One region of the uncultured Ligilactobacillus sp. genome, then DNA from elsewhere that is predicted to be linked to it. Evidence: predicted binding sites of a transcription regulator. Region 1 holds the regulator's gene; the other holds the start of a gene.

Region 1 (11,747 bases):
CAACCCAAAGTGACGCAGATAAGTATACGCCACTTCCTGACACGATCGAAACACCTAAAGGTAAACTTCCACCAGCAGAAGATGGGATCAAGAATAAAGACGATCTCCCTAAAGATACAGAGTATGCATGGAAAGTAGAACCTGACATAACAGAGCCTGGCGATAAAACAGGAACGATAACTGTTACTTATCCAGATGGTTCAAGTGAAGATGTTATCGTAAAGGTCCATGTGAGATCTGATGCAGAAGAAAATGACCCTAAAGGAAAAGATGTTACTGTTGAACAAGGAAAACTCCCTGATCCAAGTCAAGGTATCAAAAATAAAGATGACCTTCCTGAGGGAACAAAATATTCTTGGAAAGAAAAGATCGATGTTTCTACTCCTGGAGATAAGCAAGGAATAGTTGTAGTAACTTATCCAGATGGTTCAACAGATGAAGTTTTAGTTACTGTTCATGTCACGGAGGTCACTAAAGATGGAGTAAGTGAAAAAACTACGCCTACAGGATCTTCAGAAAGCATTCAAACTGATACAAAACAAAAACAAGAATTGGCACAATTAGGAGACAAGACTGAAACTAAGGCAGGGATCCTAGGCTTATTCTTACTTGCTATTGCAAGTACATTTGGATTGACCGCTTTCAAAAAACGTAAGGAAAACTAGCTAATAAGTTAGCTTCAGAGGTCGCAAAATAAACTTGCGACCTTTTTTGTTTTTTATTGAAAGGTAGGTAGATGATCGGATGAAAGAATGTACTAGTCCAGTTTATGGAACTAAGGCGATCCATGTAAGTCAGATAAGGCCAAGTAGTTATCGGCAAAATGACTTTGCCCCCTTAGAGATGAAATTATTGCATGAAAGTATCAAAAGTGACGGCTATACATTACCAATAGTTTGTTATTATGATAAGGACGAAGAAATCTATATCATTGTCGATGGTTATTATCGCTATCGAGTAATCATTGAATATGCTGATATCTATGAGCGTGAAAAAGGTTTTTTGCCAGTAGTTGTGATCAAAAAGCCCTGTACTGGACGATTAGCAAGTACTATCAGACATAATTGGACTCAAATAGGCTATGGTAAAAAAAATATCGGGAAAATTTTTAATAGGATCCACGAATTGAATTTATCTGATCGGTGGTTAGCTGATCAATTGTGTATGGATCAAAATGAATTTGATCGATTAAGAAAAATGTTGGATAGTTGTAAAATATAATTAAAAAGCGGTCGTAGTTTGAAGTGAAACTATGATCGTTTTTTAGTGTTCCATAAATCTAGCAGCCTTGACCTTGAATTCTTAAGTTTTTAATGTTATAATTAGTTTTGTATTTTGATAACTCGTGAGAGTGAGCAGAGATGCTCACTCTTTTTATTGGAATAAAAAATGCGTTACAATAGAGTTGCAAGTTATTTTAGAGGGGGCTAATGCGTGAGTGTTGTAGAAACAGTAACGAAGCTAGTTACACCGATCTTGGATGATCATCACTTTGAATTAGTTGATATCGAATTTGTCAAAGAAGGAAAAAGTTGGTATTTGCGTGTCTTTATCGACAAAGAAGGGGGCATCAACATCGAAGAATGTGCCCTTGTCAGCGACCAACTTAGTGAGAAGTTGGATAATTGCGATCCAGATCCAATTCCACAAGCTTATTATTTGGAAGTTTCTTCGCCAGGGGCAGAACGTCCATTGAAAAAAGAAAAAGATTATGAACGTGCTTTGAACTCATATATCAATATTTCACTTTACCAACAGCTCGATGGTAAAAAAATATATGAAGGAACAATGACAGCATTATCCAAAGATGAGTTGACACTTGAATATATGGATAAGACCCGTAAAAAAACAATCACGATCCCACGCAAGCAAATTGCTAAGGCGCGGCTCGCAATTAAATTTTAAAAGATTATTTTTACAAGGAGAATCAAACCATGAGTAAGGAATTACTTAACGCATTAGATGCGCTTGAAACAGAAAAAGGAATCAAAAAAGAAATTGTGATCGATGCGTTGGAACAGGCTTTAGTTTCAGCTTACAAGCGAAATTATGATAAAGCTCAAAACGTAGAAGTTGAATTTGACAAGCGTAAAGGTGACATCAAAGTCTATTCCGTCAAAGAAGTTGTCAACAATGTCTTTGACTCACGCTTGGAAGTTAGCTTAGAAGATGCATTAGAGATCAACAAAGCTTATGAAGTTGGTGATACGATCCGCTTTGAAGTGACACCACGTGATTTTGGACGGATCGCAGCTCAAACAGCTAAACAAGTGATCATGCAACGTGTGCGTGAAGAAGAACGCCAAATGATCTATGACCAATACAGCAAGTATGAAAATGAGATCGTCTCTGGTGAAGTTGAACGTCATGATAGCCGTTATATCTATGTCAATTTAGGTAATGTTGAAGCTGTTTTGTCTAAAAAAGATCAAGTGCCTGGTGAAGTTTACAAATCACATGATCGGATCAAAGTCTACATCTACAAAGTCGTTGATCCATCGGCTAACAACAATGAACCAGAAGTTGAAAATAAAGATGGCAAGAAGCGTCGTAAGAATCGTGGGCCACAAGTTTACGTTAGTCGTTCACACCCAGATCTATTGAAGCGCCTATTTGAAAATGAAGTGCCTGAAATTTTTGATGGTACCGTTGAGATCAAATCGATCGCACGTGAAGCTGGTGATCGTGCTAAAGTGGCGGTTTACTCGGCTGAAGAAGGCGTTGATCCGATCGGAACATGTGTGGGGCCACGGGGTGAACGTGTTCAAGCGATCGTCAATGAATTGAATGGTGAAAAGATGGACATCATTGAATGGAGTGAAGATCCAGCTAAGTATATCTCAAATGCTTTGAATCCAGCTAATATCGTTGAAGTTCGCTTTGACCCTGAAAATGAACGTGTCTGCACGGTGATCGTGCCAGATGATCAACTTTCACTTGCGATCGGCAAACGTGGGCAAAATGCTCGTTTAGCAGCGCATTTGACCGGATACAAGATCGATATCAAATCTGAATCCGATATGGCTGCTTTAGAAGCAGAAGTTTCGATCGAAACGACTGAAGAATAGGGGGCACAAACATGGCACAACGCAAGATCCCAATGCGCAAAGATATTGTTACTGGTGAAATGAAACCTAAAAAAGAACTTGTACGCGTCGTGAAAAACAAAGAAAATGAAGTGAGTCTTGATCCAACTGGTAAAAAGGCTGGCCGGGGTGCATATATTCATTTAGATGTGGCTACCGCAAAGAAAGCTCGAGAACAAAAGACTTTTGATAAAGTTTTTGGTGTTAAGATCGAACCTGCTTTTTATGATGAGCTAGTGGCATATGTCGATCACCAAGTTGCACGAGCAGAATTATTTGGCAATGGAAAATAAGATCAAACAAAAAAAAGCTCTAAACTTACTGGGATTAGCTCGGAAGGCTGGCAAGTTGACTACAGGCCAAGATCTGGTCTTAGCAACGATTCGTTCCGGAAAAGCTAAAGTCGTGTTGATGGCAAACGATTGTGGGCAAAGCACCCAAAAGAAATTCACTGATAAGTGTAAGAGCTATGATGTAGCATTAACAACAGAATTTACAAAACAGGAGTTAAGTGCTGCGATCGGCGTCAAGCGTTCATTGATCGCAGTTACCGATCCTGGTTTTGGAAAGAAGATACGCCAGCTTCTTTTTTCTTGATCGAAGAGTACAGAGCTTATTTGATCAGGGATCGAGTAGGTGTGTATTCTTGAAAATAAGGAGAGTGAAGTCATGAGTAAAAAAAGGATTTATGAACTGGCTAAGGAATTAAACGTTAGCAACAAAGAAGTAATTGAAGTTGCAAAGAAAAATGGTTTTAAAGTTGGCAACCATATGTCATCTTTAGACCAAGCTGCTGAAGCTAAAGTTAAAGCTTCATTTGTTAAACCAGTTAAATCTAGTTCACAACAGCAGGCGACTCCTAAAAAAGAAAACAGCGAGAAAAAACAAAATGTTGCTGTAAACAAAAACTCCCAAAATGCGCGGAATACTAATCATTCTAAGCATCAAAATCAAGCATCCGCACAAAGAAATAATGAAAGGCATTCAGGGAAGCGTATGGAAAAAAACAACAACAATAATAATAACGCGAATAACACAAAACATCGTGGCAATAATTCCCAAGGCAATAGCCAAAACAACAACCAAAAGAAAAATAAGTTTTCAAACAATCGCTTTGGCGGGAATAATAACAACCATAAGTTCAATAAAAAGAACAAGAAAAACAAAAATAAGAAGTTCAATCAAAAGAACAATAAACCAGCAGTTCCTCCACGTAAAAACAAGCCATTGCCAGAAGTTTTGGTCTATACAGTCGGTATGAACGTGGCAGATATTGCTAAAAAGATCCACCGTGAGCCAGCTGAGATCATCAAGAAGTTATTTATGATGGGTGTTATGGTCAACCAAAACCAATCCCTTGATAAAGATACGATCGAGATCTTGGCAGCTGATTACGGTATCAAGGCAGAAGAAAAAATCGAAGTTGACGTAGCTGATATCGATAAATTCTTTGAAGAAGAACAAAATAATCAAGATAATTTGACTTCACGTCCACCAGTTGTAACGATCATGGGTCACGTTGACCATGGTAAGACAACGTTATTGGATAAATTACGTCATACCAATGTTACAGCTGGCGAAGCTGGTGGTATCACGCAACATATCGGTGCTTACCAAGTGCGTCACTCAGGCAAAACGATCACATTCTTGGATACACCAGGACACGCTGCCTTCACTAACATGCGGGCTCGCGGGGCAGATATCACTGATATCACTGTCTTAGTCGTTGCCGCTGATGACGGCGTGATGCCACAAACGATCGAAGCTATCAACCACGCTAAGGCTGCTAATGTACCGATCATCGTTGCGGTCAATAAGATCGATAAACCAGGCGCTAATCCAAACCACGTCATGGAACAATTATCAGAGTATGAATTGATCCCTGAAAGTTGGGGTGGCGATACGATCTTCGTTGAGATCTCAGCTAAATTCAATAAGAACTTAGAAGAATTGCTCGATATGATCTTACTTGAAGCTGAAATGCTCGAATTGAAAGCCAACGCTAAGCAACATGGTGCAGGTTCAGTTATCGAAGCTCGTCTAGATAAAGGTAAGGGCTCTGTTGCATCATTACTCGTGCAACATGGTACATTACATGTTGGTGATCCGATCGTTGTGGGTAACACCTTTGGCCGTGTGCGGACAATGACTGATGCTCGTGGTCGTTCGATCAAGAAAGCAACTCCAGCGACTCCAGTTGAGATCACAGGTCTAAACGATGTTCCTGATTCTGGTGATCGTTTCATTACATTTGATGATGAAAAGACAGCACGGGCTGCTGGTGAAGAACGTGCTAAACGTGCCTTGATCAAAGAACGCAACCAAACGACGCATGTGACCTTAGATAACTTGTTTGATACCTTAAAAGAAGGGGATCTAAAAGAAGTTGATCTGATCATCAAAGCCGATGTGCAAGGTTCAGCTGAAGCTTTAGCACAAAGCTTTAAGAAGATCGACGTTGAAGGTGTTCGAGTAAATATCATTCACCAAGCGGTTGGTGCGATCAATGAATCTGATGTTACCTTGGCTGAAGCTTCAAATGCTATCATCATCGGTTTCAATGTACGCCCGACCCCACAAGCTAAGCTCCAAGCTGAAAGTGATAAGGTCGACATTCGCTTACACAACGTTATCTATAAGGCGATCGATGAAGTTGAAACTGCGATGAAGGGTATGTTAGAACCAGTCTTTGAAGAAAAAGTCATCGGTGAAGTTGAAATTCGTGAAACTTATAAAGTATCTAAGTTAGGTACGATCGGTGGGGGCTATGTCACAGATGGTCATATCCAACGTGATAGTGGTGTCCGCGTTATCCGTGATGGTATCGTGATCTATGAAGGTAAACTTGCTTCACTTAAGCGTTTCAAAGATGACGTTAAACAAGTAAAACAAGGTTACGAATGTGGTCTGATGATCGAAAAATACAATGATATCAAAGTAGGCGATCGTATTGAAGCTTACGTGATGGAAGAAGTTCCACAAGACTAATATTTGATTTGAGGAGGAATTTGAATGGCACAACATTATCGTGTGGGTCGGTTATCACAAGAGATCCAAAGGGAAGTCAATGACATTTTGACTAAGCGTGTGCGTGATCCTCGAGTACAAGGCGTGACGATCACGGGTGTAGAAGTGACAGGTGACTTGCAACATGCAACGATCTACTACAGTACATTATCTAATTTGGCTTCTGATGCTGAGAAAACACAGATCGGTTTAGATAAAGCAACAGGTTTGATCAGGCGTGAATTGGGCCAACGCTTGCGTATTTATGTAACGCCTGAAATTAAGTTTGAACGGGATGAATCAGTACGTTACGGTGATCATATCGATGAGCTTTTAAGTAAGCTACACCAGCAAGAAAGTAATCCTTATTGATCGATCATGATTTAAAAATTATGTGTAGATAAAAAGAAGCTGGAAAAATTTTTCTAGCTTCTTTTTTTAGAAAAGAGAGGTAAAAAATGGACGGGATCCTTCCTTTGAATAAAGATCGTGGTATGACGAGCCACGATGCAGTTTTTAAATGCCGGAAAATTTTTAAAACACGTAAAGTTGGGCATAGTGGTACACTTGATCCCAATGTTGATGGTGTTTTACCGATCTGTATCGGTAGAGCAACTAAGGCAGTCAATTACTTGATGGCTTCGGGAAAAGTTTATAAAGGTGAGATAATTTTAGGCTTTTCAACAGAAACTGAAGATCTTGATGGTGAAGTTATTGCTAAAAAAGCTATCGAACGACCTTTTAGTCAAGAACAGATCGATCAAGCAATGGTACAGCTGACAGGTGAGATAATTCAGACCCCGCCGATGTATTCTGCAGTCAAGGTCGATGGTAAGCGGCTCTACGAATACGCACGTGCCGGGCAAAGTGTTGAACGCCCCAAAAGAAAGATCACAGTCGATTATTTTAAGCAGACTAAACCAAGCACATATGATGTAGCTAAAAAACAACAAACGCTTTATTTTGAAGTCGGTTGTGGTAAAGGAACTTATGTCCGGACTTTAGCGTTAGATCTAGGCGAAATTTTAGGCGTACCAGCTGTAATGTCAGATCTGACCCGTCTGCAAAGTGGGGGCTTTGATCTAAAGAAGAGTGTGACCCTTGAACAGCTGACTAATGCCACTCCAGAAGAACTAGAGACTTACCTTTATCCACTTGAATATGCTTTTCGAAGCTATCCGAAAGTTATCCTGACTGAACAACAGTGGCAAAAGGTTCAAAATGGTGGTTTTTTACCAGCAAATATTTTTAAAGATAAGACGTCAAAGATCTTGTTGATGTATGGTGATAAAGCACGGGCGCTTTATTATTATGATGACAAAAAAGATGTTTTTCGTTCAGAGCAAATGCTTGATCTAACTCAAAGAGGGTAACAGAGATGAAAGTTATTGAATTAGCTGAACCGTATGCTAAAAGTGAGATCTATTCAGGAAGGATCGTCTTAGCACTAGGTTTTTTTGATGGAGTCCATCGTGGACATCAAGCCGTGATCAAGGCAGCTAAACAACAAGCAAAAAAAATGGGTGTCAAGCTAGCTGTGATGACTTTTGATCGGCATCCCAGTGCTATTTTTCAGCATCGTGATCCGCAAAAGATCCAATATTTGACGACGATCACCGAAAAATTATCATTATTTGAAAAATTTGGAGCAGATATTGCTTATGTGGTCAAATTTGACGAAAAGCTTGCGTATTTAAAGCCCCAAGAATTTATCGATAAATATGTCGTAGGTCTAAATGCAGTAGGGATAACTGCTGGCAGTGATTACACATATGGGCCCCATACAGTCGCTAATATGAAAAATTTGCCTAAGTATGCTAAAAATAGATTCGAGATCCAGACTGTCGAGCTACTAAAAGAAGATGAAAAAGTTGGTTCGACTGGGATCAGGGAAGCTTTAGCGAGTGGCAAAGTCGAACTTGCAGCTCACTATTTAGGTTATGATTACCAAACGACTGGGACAGTGGTACATGGCTTTGAACGTGGCCGGCAGATAGGTTTTCCAACTTTGAACATTGAAACGAGTTCTTACAAACAATTGCCAGCAGTAGGGGTCTATGCTGTTGAAGTAGAATTGGATGGTAAACGATACCAAGGAATGGCTTCGATCGGTCATAATGAAACTTTTGGTGATGATCTAGCTAAGACATTAGAAGTAAATCTCTTTGATTTTTCTGCGATGGTCTATGGCAAAAAAGTAACGGTCTATTGGAAAAATTATTTGCGGCCAATGGTGAAATTTAATAGTATCACTGAATTAGTCGTACAATTAGAGGCTGATAAACGGCATTCTGAAGCGTTGCTCAATGTTCAAAATGAAAATTAGCACTCTGCTTGACAGATTGCTAAGAGTTGTGTATATTAATAATTGACTTAGCACTCCATAGTGTTAAGTGCTAAAAGAGGTGATCGTAGTGTTGACTGAGCGACAGTTATTGATCCTTGAAGCTGTGATCCGCAATTATACAGAAGCGGGGCAGCCGATCGGATCGAAGACTTTACAACAACAATTACCGGTCCATGTGAGTTCAGCGACCATTCGCAATGAGATGGCGGTTCTCGAACAGCAAGGATATATTGCAAAGGAACATTCAAGTTCAGGGAGGATCCCTTCACTTAAGGGGTATCGATATTATGTCGATAATTTGATGAAACCTAGCAAACTTGATCGTAATGCTTTGCATGATATTCGCAACTCTTTTGGAAATGAATTTCAGAAGATCGATGAGATCCTAGCTACTTCAGCTAAGATCTTATCCGATTTGACAAGTTACACTGCTATTTCGCTCAAACCTGAAGCTAAGGATCTACGCTTAGAGGGTTTTAGACTTGTAGAGCTTGGCAATCAACAGGTAATGGTGATTTTGGTGACAAGTGACGGTACCGTTGAGAGTCAGACGTTTACGATGCCAAGTGGGATAAGTGGCAGTGAACTCGAAGCTGTTATCCGTCTGATCAATGATAGAGTCGTTGGTCTACCACTAAGACAGGTGATCGTCAGGCTTAATGAATGTTTGCCCCTTTTGAACCGTTACTTACATCAACCTGCTGGTTTCATTGATGTTTTTGGGAATATCTTGAATCGTGCAGCTAAGGAACAGGTTTATGTAGGGGGTAAGATGAATCTTTTGGATTTTTCCAAAGATGCCTCACTTGAACAGATAAAGTCGCTATATTCTCTAGTTGATCAAACTCAAGGGATCGGCAGTTTGGTGGATCCATCTAAAAATGGGATCTCCGTTAAGTTGGGTGATGAATTACCAAGTATTTTGTTACAAAACTATAGCTTGATCTCAGCTACTTTTGATGACGGTAACCATGGACAGGGGACGATCGCGATCCTAGGTCCGACAAATATGCCGTATTCAAAAATGATCGGTCTGATCACTGTTTTTCGTGATGAACTGACTAAGAGGATAAACGATTATTATCAAAAGTTTTAAATTAATTTTATAGGAAAAGGGGTGTTGATGTGGCAGAAGAAGAGATCAAAAATGCTGCAGCAGAGCAAACAGCACCGGATGAAACTGAAGTAAAAAATGATTCAGTGGATGATCCAAAGAAAGAAGAAGCTGTTGATGAAGTCACGGCTTTGACTGATCAGTTAACTGAACTGCAAAAAAAATATGATGAATTAGAAGATCGCTATTACCGTTCAGAAGCAGAAATGGCGAACATGACTAAGCGTTTCAAAAAAGAACAAGAGCAACTTCTTCGTTATGAAGGTCAAGATCTAGCACGTGATATTTTACCAGTTGTTGATAATTTGACGCGTGCCTTGCAAACAGAAGTTGAAGATGCTGGTTCAAAACAGCTCAAGCAAGGGATCGAGATCGTTGCAAGAGATCTCGATAAGGCCTTGCAAAGTAATGATGTGACAAAGATCGCTTCGTTGGGTGAAGAATTTGATCCGACAAAACATCAAGCGGTCAAGTCAGTGCCGGTCGAAGAAGGGCAAGCACCTGAAACGATCGTTCAAGTCTTACAAGAGGGCTATATGTTAAAAGATCGCGTCTTACGTCCAGCAATGGTCGTTGTCGCACAATAATTTTGTAAAAGGGTGAATTTTTAATGTCAAAAATCATTGGTATTGACCTTGGGACAACCAACTCAGCAGTTGCTGTTCTTGAAGGTAAAGAAGCAAAAATTATTACAAATCCAGAAGGTAACCGGACAACTCCATCTGTTGTTTCATTTAAAAATGGTGAAACTCAAGTTGGTGAAGTGGCTAAACGTCAAGCGATCACTAACCCAAATACGATCAGCTCGATCAAACGTCACATGGGCGAAGCAGGTTATACAGTAGATATCGAAGGTAAAGAATACACACCACAAGAAATTTCAGCAATGATCTTGCAATATATCAAAGAATATGCTGAAAGCTACTTAGGTGAAGAAGTTACTCAAGCTGTTATCACAGTTCCAGCTTATTTCAATGACTCACAACGTCAAGCTACTAAAGATGCTGGTAAGATCGCTGGTTTGAAAGTTGAACGTATCGTTAACGAACCAACAGCAGCTGCTTTAGCTTATGGTTTGGACAAGCAAGACAAAGATGAAAAAGTTTTGGTCTTTGACCTTGGTGGTGGTACATTTGACGTTTCCATCCTTGAACTTGGCGACGGTGTCTTCCAAGTGCTTTCTACAAACGGTGATACCAACCTTGGTGGGGATGACTTTGATAACAAGATCATCGATTGGTTAGTAGCAGAATTCAAGAAAGAACATGGTATTGATCTTTCAACTGATAAGATGGCAATGCAACGTCTTAAAGATGCTGCTGAAAAGGCTAAAAAAGACCTTTCTGGTGTAACTTCTGCACAGATCTCCTTGCCATTCATCACAGCAGGTGAAGCTGGTCCATTGCACTTAGAAACAACTTTAACACGTGCTAAGTTCAATGAATTGACACATGATTTGATCGAAAGAACTAAGATCCCTGTACGTAATGCTTTACAAGATGCTGGTCTAACAAATGCTGACATTGATGAAGTCATCTTAGTTGGTGGTTCAACACGTATTCCTGCAGTTAAGGAAGCTGTTAAAGCTGAAACTGGTCATACACCAAACGAATCTGTTAACCCTGATGAAGCTGTTGCTTTAGGGGCAGCTATTCAAGGTGGGGTCATCACTGGTGATGTTAAAGACGTTGTTTTACTTGATGTTACCCCATTATCACTTGGTATCGAAACAATGGGTGGCGTCTTTACAAAATTGATCGATCGCAATACGACGATCCCAACTTCTAAGTCACAAGTCTTCTCAACTGCTGCTGATAACCAACCAGCTGTTGATATTCACGTTTTACAAGGTGAACGTCCAATGGCAGCTGACAACAAGACTTTAGGTCGTTTCCAATTAACAGATATTCCAGCAGCTCCACGTGGTGTTCCTCAGATCCAAGTTACATTTGATATCGACAAGAACGGTATCGTAAATGTATCTGCTAAAGATCTTGGAACTAACAAAGAACAAAAGATCACGATCAAGAGTTCATCTGGTCTATCCGACGAGGAGATCGATCGTATGGTCAAGGAAGCTAAGGAAAATGAAGAAGCTGATAAGAAGCGTAAAGAAGAAGTTGACCTACGCAACGAAGTAGATCAATTGCTCTTCCAAACAGATAAGACATTAGAAGAGATCAAAGGCAAAGTG
Region 2 (2,469 bases), on a different contig from region 1:
CAGTTAAAACAGCGATATCTTGTAACATTTCTTTACGACGATCACCAAAACCTGGAGCTTTAACAGCTACTACATTGAATGTCCCACGGATCTTGTTCAAAACAAGCGTAGGCAATGCTTCACCATCAACATCGTCAGCAATGATCAACAATGGACGACCTTGTTCAACGATGGATTGTAATAATGGTAAAACTTCTTGGATGTTAGAGATCTTCTTATCAGTTACCAAGATATATGGATTTTCAAGATCTGCTTCCATCTTATCATTGTCAGTTACCATGTATTGAGAAAGATAACCACGATCAAATTGCATACCTTCAACAACATCTAGTGAAGTATCGATCCCTTTGGATTCTTCGATCGTGATCACACCGTCGTTACCGACCTTTTCCATGGCATCAGCGATCAATTTACCAACTTCTTCATTAGCTGAAGAAATAGATGCGATCTGAGCAATATCACTCTTAGATTCAACTTTGTGTGACATCTTGTGCAAAGCATCTACTGCAGCTTTAGTAGCCAATTCGATCCCGCGACGGATACCTACTGGGTTAGCACCAGCCGTCACATTTTTCATTCCTTCGTTAACGATCGATTGTGTCAAAACAGTAGCTGTTGTTGTACCATCGCCAGCAATATCATTAGTCTTGGAAGCTACTTCAGCTACAAGCTTAGCACCCATATTTTCAAAATGATCTTCTAATTCGATCGCCTTAGCGATCGTTACACCATCATTTGTGATCGTTGGTGTGCCGTATGATTGTTCCAAAACAACATTACGACCCTTAGGACCGATCGTTGATTTTACAGTATCAGCTAACTTATCTACACCAGCAAGCATCTTTGCGCGTGCATCTTCTGAAAACTTGATTTCTTTTGCCATTTCTAATTCACCTCATACGAATTAAATTCAATGTTTACTTATATATTTATTCCACAACGGCAAGAATATCTTTTTCGTGCATTACTAAATATTCTTGACCTTCAAATTCAACTTGAGCACCAGCGTACTTGTCAAAAACGACAACATCACCGACTTTAAGTGTCATTTCTAATTTTTTGCCATCATCAAGGATACGTCCCGTACCAACAGCAACAACTTTAGCTGTTTGTGGTTTTTCTTTAGCACCGCCAGCTAAAACGATCCCACCCACAGTTTTTTCTTCTTCTTTTTCGACCTCTAAAATCACGCGATCTCCTAATGGTTTAAGCACGTTATATCCCTCCAAATTCTTTTTAGCACTCTAACAACCTGAGTGCTAATCGATTACAACTATTACTATACTAACTTTACTTTTAAATTGCAAGTATTTTATCACTCATACCCCAAGAGTGCTAAAATATTTTTGAAATTGGTTTGAATAAATAGCGGTAAAAACATATAATCTAACTATTGAAACTTTATAGTTAGGATCTTTATTGATGAAAAAACAGTTACAGTTAAATTCACTTATCATTTTAAGTATCTATTGTGGCACAATGACTCTGCCCCCTTTATTGTGGATGATCTTCAAAAATGCCTGGTATTACCCAGCCGTGACCGTTTTAGATCTCATTGGTTGTTGTATGATGCTCTACTTGGCGCACAAATTTCCTTTTAAAGATCGTTTTTTGCGCACTTCAAAAAAGCTTGCACTTCGCCAAGAAATCTATTACATTATTTTTGGTACACTAGCGCTTGTTTTGTTGCAATGGCTAAGTTCATATATAGAGATCAATTTTCTCGGACAGCCTAGTTATTCGGCTAATACTGGGTATCTTTTGGCAGTTCTTACCAAATATCCATATTATTTGGTAAATATTGTCATTTTAGCTCCGATCATGGAAGAATTCGTCTTTCGCAAAGTCTTATTTGCTAATCTCGGCTCCGTGATCGACCCAATAGGAGCTGCCCTTGCCTCTAGTTTACTCTTTAGTTTCGCTCATCAAGACGGACATTATTTGACTTATGCTGGTATTGGACTGGTACTTTGTTTTCTATATGCTAAGACAGGCCGTTTACGCATCACGATCTTAGCCCATAGCTTAATGAACTTGCTTATTATTATAAGTGCTTGGTAACAAAAAAGGATGTGTGGTACACACATCCTTTTTCATAGTTATTCAAAGTGTTGCAAAAAATAGATCAAGGTCTGCAATTCATTAGTCAGATCGACATTTTGGACGCGAACATCGTTAGGGACCGTGATCCGCAATGGAGTAAAGTTCAAGATCCCCTTGATGCCTGCTGCAACTAATTCATCAGTCACGGTCTGAGCTTTATCAGCTGGAACCGTCAAGATCGCGATCTCTATTTGCTGTAGTTGGAGTTGCTCTTGCATATCTTCCATCGGATAGACTGGGATCCCACTTTGGATCAAACCAGTGATCTTTGGGTCGATATCAAAGGCCGCACTGATCCGCGCGTTATTGCTCTTGTGAAAGTTATAATTCAATAACGCATGGCCTAGATTGCCCACTCCGATCAAA

The links. The regulator HrcA, encoded in region 1, represses chaperone genes, less so after heat shock. The targets are predictions, from matches to a motif close to TTAGCACTCNNNNNNNNNGAGTGCTAA.
Region 2: groES (co-chaperone GroES) is a predicted target of HrcA. The motif match lies at 1,237-1,263, and genes of this name have one in related genera.

What each region holds. Positions count from the first base shown of each region.
Region 1 is NZ_CAQLEL010000096.1:138-11,884, forward strand. It holds partial or broken gene Q9Q35_RS06495 (Rib/alpha-like domain-containing protein) at 1-665, shown strand, start outside; gene Q9Q35_RS06500 (ParB N-terminal domain-containing protein) at 745-1,221, shown strand; gene rimP (ribosome maturation factor RimP) at 1,435-1,905, shown strand; gene nusA (transcription termination factor NusA) at 1,935-3,068, shown strand; gene rnpM (RNase P modulator RnpM) at 3,080-3,379, shown strand; gene Q9Q35_RS06520 (ribosomal L7Ae/L30e/S12e/Gadd45 family protein) at 3,369-3,683, shown strand; gene infB (translation initiation factor IF-2) at 3,756-6,074, shown strand; gene rbfA (30S ribosome-binding factor RbfA) at 6,099-6,464, shown strand; gene truB (tRNA pseudouridine(55) synthase TruB) at 6,551-7,465, shown strand; gene ribF (riboflavin biosynthesis protein RibF) at 7,471-8,418, shown strand; gene hrcA (heat-inducible transcriptional repressor HrcA) at 8,507-9,535, shown strand; gene grpE (nucleotide exchange factor GrpE) at 9,565-10,140, shown strand; gene dnaK (molecular chaperone DnaK) at 10,164-11,747, shown strand, end outside.
Region 2 is NZ_CAQLEL010000081.1:16,359-18,827, reverse strand. It holds gene groL (chaperonin GroEL) at 1-883, opposite strand, end outside; gene groES (co-chaperone GroES) at 930-1,214, opposite strand; gene Q9Q35_RS05545 (CPBP family intramembrane glutamic endopeptidase) at 1,423-2,061, shown strand; gene Q9Q35_RS05540 (redox-sensing transcriptional repressor Rex) at 2,100-2,469, opposite strand, start outside.